4 regions of the Bacillus cereus group sp. MYBK79-1 genome follow, and region 3 is predicted to be linked to each of the others. Evidence: riboswitches for the same ligand, from Rfam matches in the RefSeq annotation. Region 3 holds a riboswitch; each other region holds the start of a gene.

Region 1 (3,187 bases), on a different contig from region 3:
CGCGGCTCGGAAAATATTCATGTGGCGCAGTGCTATCAAAAATTGCAAACCCTAATTCTCTTACGATAACCATATCAAGACTATTTGGATCAAATCCACAATGATATACTTCAACTTCAAATCCTTTTTCTTCTGCTGCCTTAGCTAATTTTTTGAGCATTGTTGATTTCCCAGAGCCTGGGCGTCCTTTTATAAAATAACGATGTGGTAATCCTTCTGTTAAATTCGGAACAAAATCAACTGCTCCTTTCGGTGTAGCTGCTCCTAAAAACCGATGTTTCACAAGCGATTGTTTCCCGCCTTTATCTGTAAATAACTTCTGAATTAGCTGATTGGTTAGTTCATTCGCTTTATTAAAATCAATATTACTAATATATATTTTCTCCCACTCATCATGTATAATCAGCGCCTCATGGAAACGAGCGTAAGCCGCTTGAAAAGCTTTGCTTGCTTCTGAAACAAATCGTTCAATTTCCACCTTCTGCTTTCTTAATTTATCTGAGTCCCAGGCAACTCCTAAATTGATATACTCCTCGACAACTCCTGGCATTTTCGGCTCAATAACATGCGGTGATGTTCCATCAACAATTCCTACTTTTAACTTCGGGATAATGACACCATCAACCGATTTATTATCAGAAGAACAGTGTAAAAATTCAATATCATATCCTTTTTCAACCCACTCACGACCTATTGACTTGATTAAAGAAGATTTCCCGGTTCCAGGGCCCCCTTTTAAAATAAATAATCTGTTGAGTCCTTTTAAGTTCTCTTCGTATAAATTATGAAACCCTCTAGCTGTATTTCCACCAGCATAATAATTCAGTACATTCCCTGTCACTGCACTCACTCCTTCGCAGCATTCTATTTACATAAGCTACAATATGCGAGTAGCTTTATTTGGGTGAATACCTATTTGTTATTGCACAAAAAAAGGAAATGAATTACAATTTAATTGTAATGAATATTCAGAATCCAAAACTTAATATATCTTTATCAAGAGAGGCAGAGGGACCGGCCCTTTGAAGCCCAGCAACCTCAGTTTATATAAACTGAATAGGTGCTAATTCCTGCAAAATGCACTGCATTTTGAAAGATAAAACGTAACTATTGTGTGCAAAACTCATCTGTCTTGATTATGAAAGGTGAGTTTTTTATATTTCAAAACATATATTGGAGGTATTTAAAGTGAAAGTAATTGACCTATCACAAACATTTGAAAACAATATGTCTCAATTTCCTGGCACACCAAAAATCAATTTAGAAGCCATTACAAGTGTTAAAGAAACAGGTTATCAAGTTACAGATTTTCATTCTGTCGTTCATGTTGGTACGCATTGCGATGCTCCTGCCCATTTCATTTCAGGCGCAACGACTATTGATCAATTACCCCTAGATCAATTTGTAGGTGAAGCTGTTCTTATCGATGTAACTCATATTCAAGAACGAAAGTTACCTAAAGAAGTATTGCACAATGCTGACATAAAAGAAGGTGATATTGTCATTTTCCATTCCAATCTATCTACTAAATGGAATACAGAGGCGTATGAGAAAGAAGCATTTTATCTTTCTGAAGAATTAGCTGAAGAACTAGTTCACTTAAAAGTAAAATCAGTCGGTTTAGATTTCATCTCTCCTGATGAGGTAACGACAGTAACATCACCGATTCATCACATACTACTTGGGAATAATATTTATTTAATCGAAAATTTAACAAACTTAGATGCCATACACACGAAGCGTTTCTTTTTTTCAGCGGCACCTTTAAAAATTAAAGATAGCGACGGTGCTTTCGCAAGAGCATTCGCTGTAATTTTTTAAACAAGCTATACAAAAAAGCAAAGATCATCATTGACCTTTGCTTCTATTTTTTTTATTTAAATTAAGAAAGAATTGCTCAACACGAGGACGTAACCAAGCTAAATAATCTTTCTCTTTCTTCTTTGTACAAGCTATTTCTTCCCCATCTACCATTTCGACAAGCTCTAGCTCTAACAGTTGCCTCGTAAATGCTAACATATTTATTTCTTCGTCAGGATACTCTTCTTTTAATTTCTCCTCAATTTCCCCCAATAAAAAACCGTCACGCATCATTGCCAATGCATCAATCCAAAGTGGCGGCATTTCATATTTTTCTCCTGTAATTGTATCTTTTACAATATAATTCTTTTGCTCTTTTCTAAATTGAATCGTGTGTAAACATACAGTCGAATTTAATGTTAATTCCATCAATACCACCTCTTTTATAATATCTGCATAGAAAAAAGGATGCGTGTGCACCCCTTCTTTTTCTAACACTACCGAACCGTTACATGAATAACAAATCTCATGTCGATATTTTCCTCCATTATAAACGAAGTATTTTATAAAAAAAACCCTTCTTGAAACATTTTATAAAATGTTTATATTTACACAACAAGAACACTTTTCTGAAAAATATTTTCTTCTAGCCCATTATACTGTCGGTAAAAAATCTCTACTTTCGTTCCTATTTCCATCTACTTGCAAATGAAATCGTACTCTATATTTTACTGCATAACTTTCCATTAGTTGTACAACATATAAAAGGATTTCCCATCGTTTAATCTTCGTCTTTAACATCCATATCTTCTGGAATTGGTTCGTTTAATATTTCTTCCACTAATTGCTTATATTTCTCCATTTGTTCTAAATGTGTATTGAATTGTTCTTTATTTAATAAATATTGCTCTCCATCAAATATTGCGCGAACTTTCTTTTGCTGAATTAGTTCTTCAATATACGACTTTGGTAAATTCAAATAATCCGCAGCTTCTTCTACTGTTATATACAACGCGTTCATTCCTTTATTATTTTTTCCTATATACTGTATCTTACTTTATTTTTGTAAACAAATAAAAAAGATTTTGTAAATGCAGCTTAAAAAGCAGGTAGATGCATTCCATATATTGTATACTAATATATAGTAAGAATTTTTTAAATATAGAATGGTATTACCCATTTACACAAAGGAGAGTTAACATATGGCTACTCGTCACATCATTACAATGTTAGAAAAAACATTACAGGTTGAAACAGAAAACACAATTTCTCATTTAACTACATCTTTATCTGATCGCATTCTTTCTCAAAGCGTAGCAATACATGAAAACAATTGTTACCATACAATTGGGGAATGGTACAGAAATCACTTTTTATTCCAACAAGA
Region 2 (3,187 bases), on a different contig from region 3:
TGGACCTATTGATTTCCCTAAAATCGAGCGCCCATCGTTCATTTCTTTAATCATTTTAATGAGCTCAATAGAGGACAAATCATATACAGAAGTGGCACCTGGAAAATCACCGACGCGTGCTGGATCACCAGTTAAAGCTAACACTTCTTCCATACCTAACGCTGATAAGCCTAGTAAATGAGATTGTAGTCCGATGACGTTATGGTCTCTACACGTTAAATGCGTCAATACTGGAATATCATGCTTCGTTAATAATGCCCCCATTGCCATATTCGAGATGCGAGGCGATGCTAATGAATTATCTGCTAGAGTAATAGCATCTGCCCCAACTCTTTTCAATACTCTTGCGCCTTCAAAAAATCGCTGCGTATCTAACGTTTTCGGTGGATCTAATTCCACTACTACTGTCGTTTGTTTTTTTGCTTTCTCTGCTAATGTGACATGAGCTTTCGAACGTTTCTCGTGTGTATGAACTACTTTCGGTCTTTGAACCGTATCCTTTTCTATTACAGGCGTAATATTTGCAATTGCACGTTTCATACTTTCAATATGTTCTGGAGTCGTGCCACAACAACCACCTAATAACCGAATACCTTGCTCAATAAACTTCGGCGTCATCGCTTCGAAATAAGCTGGACTTCCCTCATATACGTAACGTCCCTCCACATAATTAGGGAGACCTGCATTTGGATATGCTGACAAGTAGCCATTTTGCGGAATCGATATCATTTTAAAAGCTTCCGTCATATGAAGTGGTCCTAGTTGGCAGTTCAATCCAACGACATTTGCACCATAATCTAAAAGCTGTTTTAATATTTCATTTACATCATTTCCATTTTGAGTCGTACCTGCCTCATGTAACGCTAATTGAGCTACAATTGGAATATTCGTTTGTTTTCGTAACACCTGAACAGCATGAAGTAATTCAAACTCATCATAGAAAGTCTCTAATAACAGTCCATCAACCTGTTCTTCTAGTAATGCACTTGCCTGCTCAAGTAGCATAAATTCTCTTTCTATATCAGTCGTTGTAACAGCTCCGATATGTTTCATACCGCCAATTGTTCCTAAAATTGCATTTCTATCTGTAACAGATGCTTTCGCCAATTTTACCGCCGCTCTATTAATTTCAGTAACTTGATTTTCTAAACCATACATACGTAATTTTGCTTCATTTGCTCCGTACGTATTTGTTTGAATCACATCTGCCCCAGCAGCTACATATTGCTTATGAATCGATATAATTAAATCTGGATCAGATATGTTCAATTCTTCAAAACTACTTTGCAAACCATGTGAATGTAATAACGTCCCAACCGCACCATCACCTATTACAATTCCTTTTGATAATAAATCTAGTAATTTCACAATTCTCCCTCATTTCTATCAATATAAAAACCCCCTCTTCACTTTGAAGAGGGGGACATAATCGTTCCTCCTCTTATTATGCAAAACAATCGTTTTGCAGGTATTAGCACCGTTTCAAACATTTCGTTTGAAGGTTGCCGGGTTTCACAGGGCCTTTCCCTCCACCGCTCTCAATAAGAGTTTGTCTTTATTATTTTATTTATGTAGCTAAAAGGAAATGCGTTCCCCTTTTAACAATGTTTGTTAATTTTTTAATAAATTTAGCACGCACAAATGCAAAAGTCAATGACACTTGCGGAAAAATAAAAATTATTTAAAATAAAGTTGCAATTCAATTATCTTTTGTTGTAAAGTTAAAAACATAATAAAATTTCATACGAACATTCTTATCTAGAGAGGTAGAGGGACTGGCCCTATGACGCCTCAGCAACCATTAACATTTGTTAATAAGGTGCTAATTCCAGCAAATTGTGAAAGATTTGACAGATGAGAAGAAGACTCTATTCAAATCGAAAGCCTTCTTCTTAGAAGGCTTTTTTTATTTTACCCCGCTATTTGAGGGCAGTAAGATTCCCAACTCAAAATTCAGCTAGAACAAAGAAGTTAGGTGGGAATCATCTGCCCGTAAAAGCCCGATTGGTGAGGGCTGATAATCAGTGGGGATGAATCCCTCACTGATTAAAGTTTCACTTTACATTCACTTAATTGTTAATTTAAAAAGGAGGAATTTTTATATGTCAACTATTGAAACAAAACTAGCACAAATCGGAAACCGGAGCGAAACTACAACAGGAACTGTTAATCCGCCTGTTTATTTTTCAACTGCTTATCGTCACGAAGGAATTGGTAAGTCTACTGGATTTGACTATTCACGAACTGGAAATCCAACTCGCGGCCTGTTAGAACAGGCAATCGCAGATTTAGAATACGGTGAACAAGGTTATGCCTGTAGTTCAGGGATGGCAGCTGTTTTCCTCGTCCTTTCCCTATTCCGTTCCGGAGACGAACTTATTGTATCTGAAGATTTATACGGAGGCACTTATCGATTATTTTCTGAGCAAGAAAAAAAGTGGAATGTTCGATGTAGATACGTAAATACACAATCTATTAAACAAATTGAGAAAGCTATCACAACTGAAACGAAAGCTATTTTCATAGAAACCCCAACTAATCCATTAATGCAAGTTACTGATATTGCCGCTGTCGCAACTGTAGCGAAAAGACACGGACTACTTCTTATTGTAGACAACACATTCTATACGCCTTATATACAGCAGCCATTAACAGAAGGTGCCGACATTGTACTTCATAGCGCAACGAAATATTTAGGGGGACATAACGATGTACTAAGCGGTCTTGTCGTTGCAAAAGGAAAGGAACTTTGTGAGGAAATCGCTCATTACCATAATGCCTCTGGTGCAGTCTTAAGCCCATTTGACTCATGGCTATTAATTCGTGGTATGAAAACGTTAGCGCTTCGTATGAGACAACATGAAGAAAATGCAAAAGCAGTTGTCGCTTATTTAAATGATGAAGACGGGGTGACAGATGTATTTTATCCTGGAAGAGGCGGCATGATCTCATTTCGTCTGAAAGATGAAACGTGGATTAATCCATTCTTACAATCTTTATCCTTAATTACATTCGCTGAAAGTCTTGGTGGTGTTGAAAGTTTAATGACCTATCCAGCAACGCAAACGCACGCTGATATTCCTGAAGAAATCAGAACGGCAAACGGTGTATGCAATCGTCTTCTTCGATTTTCCGTTGGCATTGAAAATAGTAACGATTTAATTCAAGACTTAAAGCAAGCCATTAA
Region 3 (3,187 bases):
CATATTGTAAGGAGCATTTTTTATTGTCAAAAAATAGTCCAATATATATCCGTTACTATATAAAATTATTTGTATAATAATAGGTGAGAACTATTTTCAAAAGGGAGGTGTATAGTTAATGAAGTTAGTTATTCCGAAGCAACACGGTGCATGGGCCATGCTCGTTATACCATTTCTATTAAGTGTCATTCTTGGGAAACCTACTATGTATCATATTCCATTGTTTTTAGCATGGTTCTTTATCTATTTAGCTACGTATCCGTTTCTTACGTACATAAAGCAAAGACGAAAAAAAGAGTATTTACATGCAGCAATTGTATATTTTAGCATCGCTTTTGTATTTGGGATGATTTCTCTATTATATGAATGGCGTATTCTTTTATTCGTAGCAGTAATGATTCCATTATTTATTGTAAATATGCATTACGCTCGTCAAAAAAATGAAAGAGCATTACTAAATGATATTAGTGCGATTATTGTTTTCTGTATTGGTGGTTTAGTTAGTTATTATTTTTCAATGAAACTCATAGATAAAACAGCACTATTTATTGCGCTTATATCATTTTTATATTTTTTAGGAAGTACGTTTTATGTGAAAACGATGATTCGTGAGAAAAATAATCCGAAATATCGTTTTATATCTTGGGGTTATCATATTCTGTTAACGATAATCGTGTTTGCTATCAATCCATGGTGCTCTCTTATCTTTATACCGAGTGTCATTCGAGCAATTATGCTGTATGGCAAAAAGATTTCTATTATAAAAGTAGGGGTTTTAGAAATTGCTAATTCTGTATATTTTTTAATTATAACGGTAATAATTATGAAGTATGCCATTTGAAAAAACTTCCCACCTTATGATGGGAAGTTTTTTCAATCTTGTTCTAAAATATGAACGGTGTAATCACAGCGTTGAATAGCTTGTTCGATCGCATAAAGTGATTGTTCAATACGTGCGCGATTAAAATCTTTTTCAACAGTTTGTAGTGCTTCTTCTAAACAATGTTTTGCTTCTTGTAATGATTGAAAAGAATCTTGTACATATCCGCGAGCATTTTGATGCATTTCATACTCCTCCTTAAATATTCATATATGTATAGTATGAACGGTAAAGAAGAAAATATTATTTGTTATATTTGTTTGACAATTAAAATGAAATTACGTATAGTAAGAATTAAGTGAATATTTTCTTATCCAGAGAGGTGGAGGGACTGGCCCGATGAAACCCAGCAACCGCGATGCAGGTGCTAATTCCAGCAGAACATATTTGTTCTGGGAGATAAGACGAAGATATATACGTAACTTCTTCTTATCGGAGAGGTTTTTTTGTTGCAAAAAAACCGATTACGAAAATTTATATTAAGAAGAAAGGGGTTGCGCATTACTGTGACACTCGAAAAATACGTAAAACTGCGTAGTACAGTTTATGAATATATGATAGAGCAAGATAAGCCAATATCATTGTTAGATATTCAAGAACATATCGTTTCGCATCATGAAGGAAAATTCACGAAAAAGATGTTACATCAATTTTATTTATCAAGACTATTAGATGAACTGAAACTGGATGGGAAAATTACATTAGCTGATGAATATCTCTATACTGAAAAAGGGGTATTGTATAAGGCGGGAAAAGGGAGCTAAGCTCTCTTTTTTTTGAAGTATGTAGAGTAAAAGACTGCTTAAGCAGCCTGATACAGGGAATGGTGTTGAGTGTGTAGTGTCAAAGATTGAATGTGCCTGAAAGAGGCACTTCATATCGGCTGCAAATGAAAAGAGACACCTCCGCCGAATAGGTGTCAGTCATTTTGTCATATAGACTTGCTATTTGACAGTTATTAGAATAACATGCAGGGTTTTGGAAGTCAAAAGGGAATTAAAGGAAGAGGTGCTGTTATGTACGCTTACTTATTAAAAGAGTTATATAGGTATATTCCGAAACACATTATTGATAGAGGTTATGAATATTATGAAGAAGGACATGTAGAAGATGTTGAAATACATAATAATAAAGTATTTGCGTTTGTGACTGGTAATGCAGGAAATTATGAAGTAGTGATAGAAATGGAGGATTTTTCGGAAAGTAGCTGCGAATGTCCATATGAAAACTATTGTAAACATATGGCGGCAGTTGTTTATGATATTCAAGGTGCTGGTGAAAGTACGGTGAAAGAGAAACTGAAAGATTTAGACAAGGAAGAGTTACTTACAGTATTAAACCGTTTATTACAAAGTTCGAAAAACGTGCAAATTGTAGAGAAGATGTTAAAGAAGGGGAAACTTTAACTTATAGAGGGAGTTGTTTTGTAGTGAATGTACTAATTGTATACGCTCATCCTAGTCCTTCCAGTTTTAATGCGGCGATTTTAAAACATGTGCAAAAAGGATTACAAGAAACTAATCATTCGGTTAAGGTACTTGATTTATATAAAGAACAATTTGATCCAGTCCTTGTATTTAATGAGGAGAAGAAAAGACGTGATTTAGTAAATGAAGAAGAGACAGATCGGTATAGAATGTTAGTGGAAGAGGCGGATATGCTTCTCTTTATATATCCAGTATGGTGGTGGGGGATGCCTGCAATTTTAAAAGGGTTTATTGATCGTATTTTTGTAGCTGGATTTGCTTATAAATATGAAGGTGCTCTGCCGAAAGGATTATTGAAGAGGAAAAAAGCATGGGTAATTAATACGTTAGACTCACCGTTATGGTACGTCGCACTATTATATCGATCAGCAGATTGGATTATGATGAAAAGAGGCGTGTTACGCTTTTGCGGCATTCGCAATATAAAACGATCTGTTTTTCAATCTGTGAAAACGAGTAAACGAGAGAAGCGGGAAAAGTGGTTATTACAAATAGAAGAAAAGGCTCGTACATTATGAATGAAATGGAACGTATTATAAAGTGTTGTCAGTATGATAACGAACTTTTTCGTACATATATTACATGCTTACTTCAATTGAAGAAATGTAGTGAAACGTTTCAACAAATTCAAATTCAATTAAGAAATGATTATTTAATAAGAGGAATTTGTGAAAGAGAAGTTGATGAGGTAGTAAGAGGAAGTAAAGAATACGAAACATATTTTCTTCCTAAAGCGTTACAGTGGAATTTCTTGAGGGAAAATCCACATTTAATTGAAAAAGTATGTGAAGATTTTTTTGCATTTGAGGCATTACATCTT
Region 4 (3,187 bases), on a different contig from region 3:
CCTCCGACTAACGCTGCTTCTAAATCTGCAATAATATCAGAAACATCTTCTATACCAACCGATAAACGAATTAAATCTGATGTAACGCCAGCTAAATGCTGGTCTTCAGCACTTAATTGTCTATGCGTTGTGCTAGCAGGATGTATAACGCAAGTTCGTGCATCAGCTACATGCGTTACGAGGGTTGCTAGTTTTACATTTGCGATAAATTCTTTCGCTGCTTCTAATCCTCCCTTAATGCCGAATGTTAAAACTCCACTAGCACCTTTTTTCAAATACTTTTGTGCTAACGAATAATTTTCATTACTATCTAATCCCGGATAATTCACCCATTCAATACGTTCATGGTTAGCAAGCCACTTAGCAACTGCGAGAGCATTTTCACTATGACGCTCCATTCGTAAATGCAGTGTTTCTAAGCCGATATTGCTAATATATGCATTGAATGGGCTCATACAGTTTCCGTAGTCTCTTAATAATTGAACACGTGCCTTCACAATATAAGCTGCTGCACCAAAATTTTGAACGTAACTTACGCCGTGATAACTTGGATCCGGTTCAACAAGTTCAGGATATTTCCCATTTGTCCAATCGAAGTTCCCTCCGTCAATAACAATGCCGCCCAAAGAGCTTGCATGACCATCAATATATTTCGTCGTAGAATGAACGATAATATTTGCTCCGTGTTCAAATGCTTGGCATAAATAAGGAGTTGCTAATGTATTATCCACGACAAAAGGTACTTCTAGCTCTTTCGCTGCATCTGAAAACTCTTTGAAATTTAAAACGTTCATCGCTGGATTTCCTAGCGATTCTGCATAAACGAGTTTCGTCTTATCATTAGCAAGGGCCACAATTTCATCAGCAGTTAAATTCGGATTAAAGAACGTAACATCGATACCAAGCTTACGCAAACTCACTCCAAATAAATTAAACGTCCCACCGTAAACTGTGGAAGAACAAAGCAAGTGGTCTCCGCTACTACAAATATTTAAAACGGCAAGCATAATAGCAGCCTGCCCAGAAGCCGTTGCAACAGCTCCTACACCACCTTCTAAATCCGCTAACTTTTGCTCAAATGCAGCTAAAGTAGGATTTCCAATACGCGTATATATATATCCTTCTGCCTCTAAATTAAATAGCGCTGCTAAATCATCCGAAGTATCGTATTTATACGTTGTACTTTGATAAAGTGGCAAAACACGCGGTTCACCATTCTTTGGTGTATAACCACCTTGCACACAAATTGTTCCTTTTCCCCATGATTCTCCCATCTCTCATTCTCCTTTCTTTTATACAAAATAAAGTGAAACTTTAATCAGTGGGGGTTTTCTTCATCCCCCACTGATTATTAGTTGAACCAATCGGACTTTTATGGGCAGTTGATCCCCCACCTAATTTCTTTGCTTTCGCTGAATTTTGAGGTGGGGGTCTTACTGCCCATTAAAGCGGGATAAAAAAACTGCTCCTTTCCTGAAAACAAGAAAGGAGCAGTTTGAAAACACGCTCTAAAGGCTCTTTCTTATCTCTCAGGGTTTATTACCTGCAGGATTTGGCACAATTCCGTTATACGGCTGTTGCCAAGGTTTCGTCGGGCCTGTCCCTCCACCTTTTCTTGATAAGACTATGCAATTACCGTTGATTTTATAGCAATAATTTCCTAATGTCAATCCGTTTTTCTGAATGTTCTAAAATAAATGTCAGCAGTTCTATATAAAGCAACAAAAGAAGTATATTCCATATTTATTCAAAAAAGACCTTTAAAAAATCCCAATCAATATATAGAATTAAATAAGTGGTTTAATTTATAAGCCCCAAACCCTAATGAAATCCCAATATATATGTTGAATAAGCCAACCTCACACAAAGATACTATATTATATTCCATTCATTTCACACTAGCATGTGTAACCCTTTCTCTATTACAACTTACATAACGGAGGTATAACATGACAGATAAAAAGGACATGCACTATATACTCGCTCTATATGGCATTCTTTTAGGCTCTATAGTAGGGGCTACGGTTTGGTTATTTTTAGTTACGATCAATATCGGAATCCACTTTATTTGGGGATACTTACCTAACGTTTTCTCTTCTCCCCCTTATTACACTCTTTGTGTAACAATAATCGGCGGTATTTTTGTTGGTTTATCACAAAAATACTTCGGTACATATCCACGTCTTATGCCAGAAGTAATGGGTGAATATAAAAAAACTGGTAGAATTGAATACCGTTTTGTACATCAGGCTACTTTAACTGCGCTTATTGTTTTAATATTTGGAGCTAGCCTAGGTCCAGAGGCCGCACTTGTCGGGATTATCGGCGGACTTTGTACATGGGTAGGGGATCGCTTTAAATTCGCTTTAAAGGGAATGAGTGAACTAACAGAAGTTGGAATTGGAGCTACTTTAAGTGTCATTTTTAACGCTCCATTATTCGGTTACTTAGCTCCAACTGAAAATGAGGAAGAAGAAATTGCCGGGTTTTCTAAAGGAAAAAAAGCAATTGTATATGTAACTACTACTTTTGCTGGATTTTCCGTTTATTTATTGCTTAGTAAACTCGATAATCGTGGGTCCTTTATTGTTGATTTTGGGGAAGGATCTCTTTCAATCAATGAATGGATTGCCTTTCTTCCACTTGCTTGCATCGGTGCTATCGTTGGTTTCCTATATTTCAAAGTAGAATTTACATTAGAGAAAATTATCCATCCTTTCCGTGAATACAAACTAACACTCGGAATTATAGGTGGGGTTTTATTAGGGATTGCGGGAACTTTTCTCCCATACACATTATTTTCAGGGGAACATCAATTAAAAGATTTAGTCGTTGAATGGAGTCATTTATCTTTTTGGATATTACTTCTTTCAGGAATTTTAAAATTATGCATTACTGCCGTTTGTTTAAATACAGGTTGGCGTGGTGGACATATTTTTCCCATTATATTTTCTGGGTCAAGTATCGGATACGCGATAGCCTCCATTCTTCCTATAGACCCAATCGCGTCTGTAGCCATTGTTACGACAGCGATTTCGAGCTATGCGCTAAGAAAACCAATAGCTATAACATTACTATTACTTATGTTTTTCCCGCTTAATTTACTATTACCAATGCTCGGTGCAGCAGCTATTGGTAATGCATTTCCACTTCCTAAGCGTAACGAAACTACAAATTAATAAAAAAC

What was found. A riboswitch is a leader RNA that binds a small molecule or an ion and turns the genes downstream of it on or off. The one in region 3 is predicted to bind S-adenosylmethionine.
Positions count from the first base shown of each region.
Region 1: another riboswitch for S-adenosylmethionine. It lies ahead of ACTFOB_RS18485 (cyclase family protein); the one in region 3 lies ahead of ACTFOB_RS21840 (hypothetical protein).
Region 2: another riboswitch for S-adenosylmethionine. It lies ahead of ACTFOB_RS16995 (bifunctional homocysteine S-methyltransferase/methylenetetrahydrofolate reductase); the one in region 3 lies ahead of ACTFOB_RS21840 (hypothetical protein).
Region 4: another riboswitch for S-adenosylmethionine. It lies ahead of ACTFOB_RS19320 (bifunctional O-acetylhomoserine aminocarboxypropyltransferase/cysteine synthase); the one in region 3 lies ahead of ACTFOB_RS21840 (hypothetical protein).

Region 1 is NZ_JBQAEO010000012.1:11,380-14,566, reverse strand. Features, by position in the region: gene ACTFOB_RS18490 (PRK06851 family protein) at 1-841, opposite strand, end outside; SAM riboswitch class I at 991-1,103, shown strand; gene ACTFOB_RS18485 (cyclase family protein) at 1,189-1,821, shown strand; gene ACTFOB_RS18480 (hypothetical protein) at 1,849-2,229, opposite strand; gene ACTFOB_RS18475 (helix-turn-helix domain-containing protein) at 2,582-2,821, opposite strand; gene ACTFOB_RS18470 (hypothetical protein) at 3,003-3,187, shown strand, end outside.
Region 2 is NZ_JBQAEO010000010.1:95,987-99,173, reverse strand. Features, by position in the region: gene ACTFOB_RS16995 (bifunctional homocysteine S-methyltransferase/methylenetetrahydrofolate reductase) at 1-1,368, opposite strand, end outside; SAM riboswitch class I at 1,439-1,548, opposite strand; SAM riboswitch class I at 1,752-1,861, shown strand; gene metI (cystathionine gamma-synthase/O-acetylhomoserine thiolyase) at 2,103-3,187, shown strand, end outside.
Region 3 is NZ_JBQAEO010000017.1:58,480-61,666, forward strand. Features, by position in the region: gene ACTFOB_RS21830 (YwiC-like family protein) at 119-841, shown strand; gene ACTFOB_RS21835 (hypothetical protein) at 874-1,065, opposite strand; SAM riboswitch class I at 1,188-1,286, shown strand; gene ACTFOB_RS21840 (hypothetical protein) at 1,327-1,644, shown strand; gene ACTFOB_RS21845 (SWIM zinc finger family protein) at 1,897-2,286, shown strand; gene ACTFOB_RS21850 (NAD(P)H-dependent oxidoreductase) at 2,310-2,885, shown strand; gene ACTFOB_RS21855 (group-specific protein) at 2,882-3,187, shown strand, end outside.
Region 4 is NZ_JBQAEO010000013.1:42,549-45,735, forward strand. Features, by position in the region: gene ACTFOB_RS19320 (bifunctional O-acetylhomoserine aminocarboxypropyltransferase/cysteine synthase) at 1-1,274, opposite strand, end outside; SAM riboswitch class I at 1,520-1,625, opposite strand; gene ACTFOB_RS19325 (chloride channel protein) at 1,950-3,179, shown strand.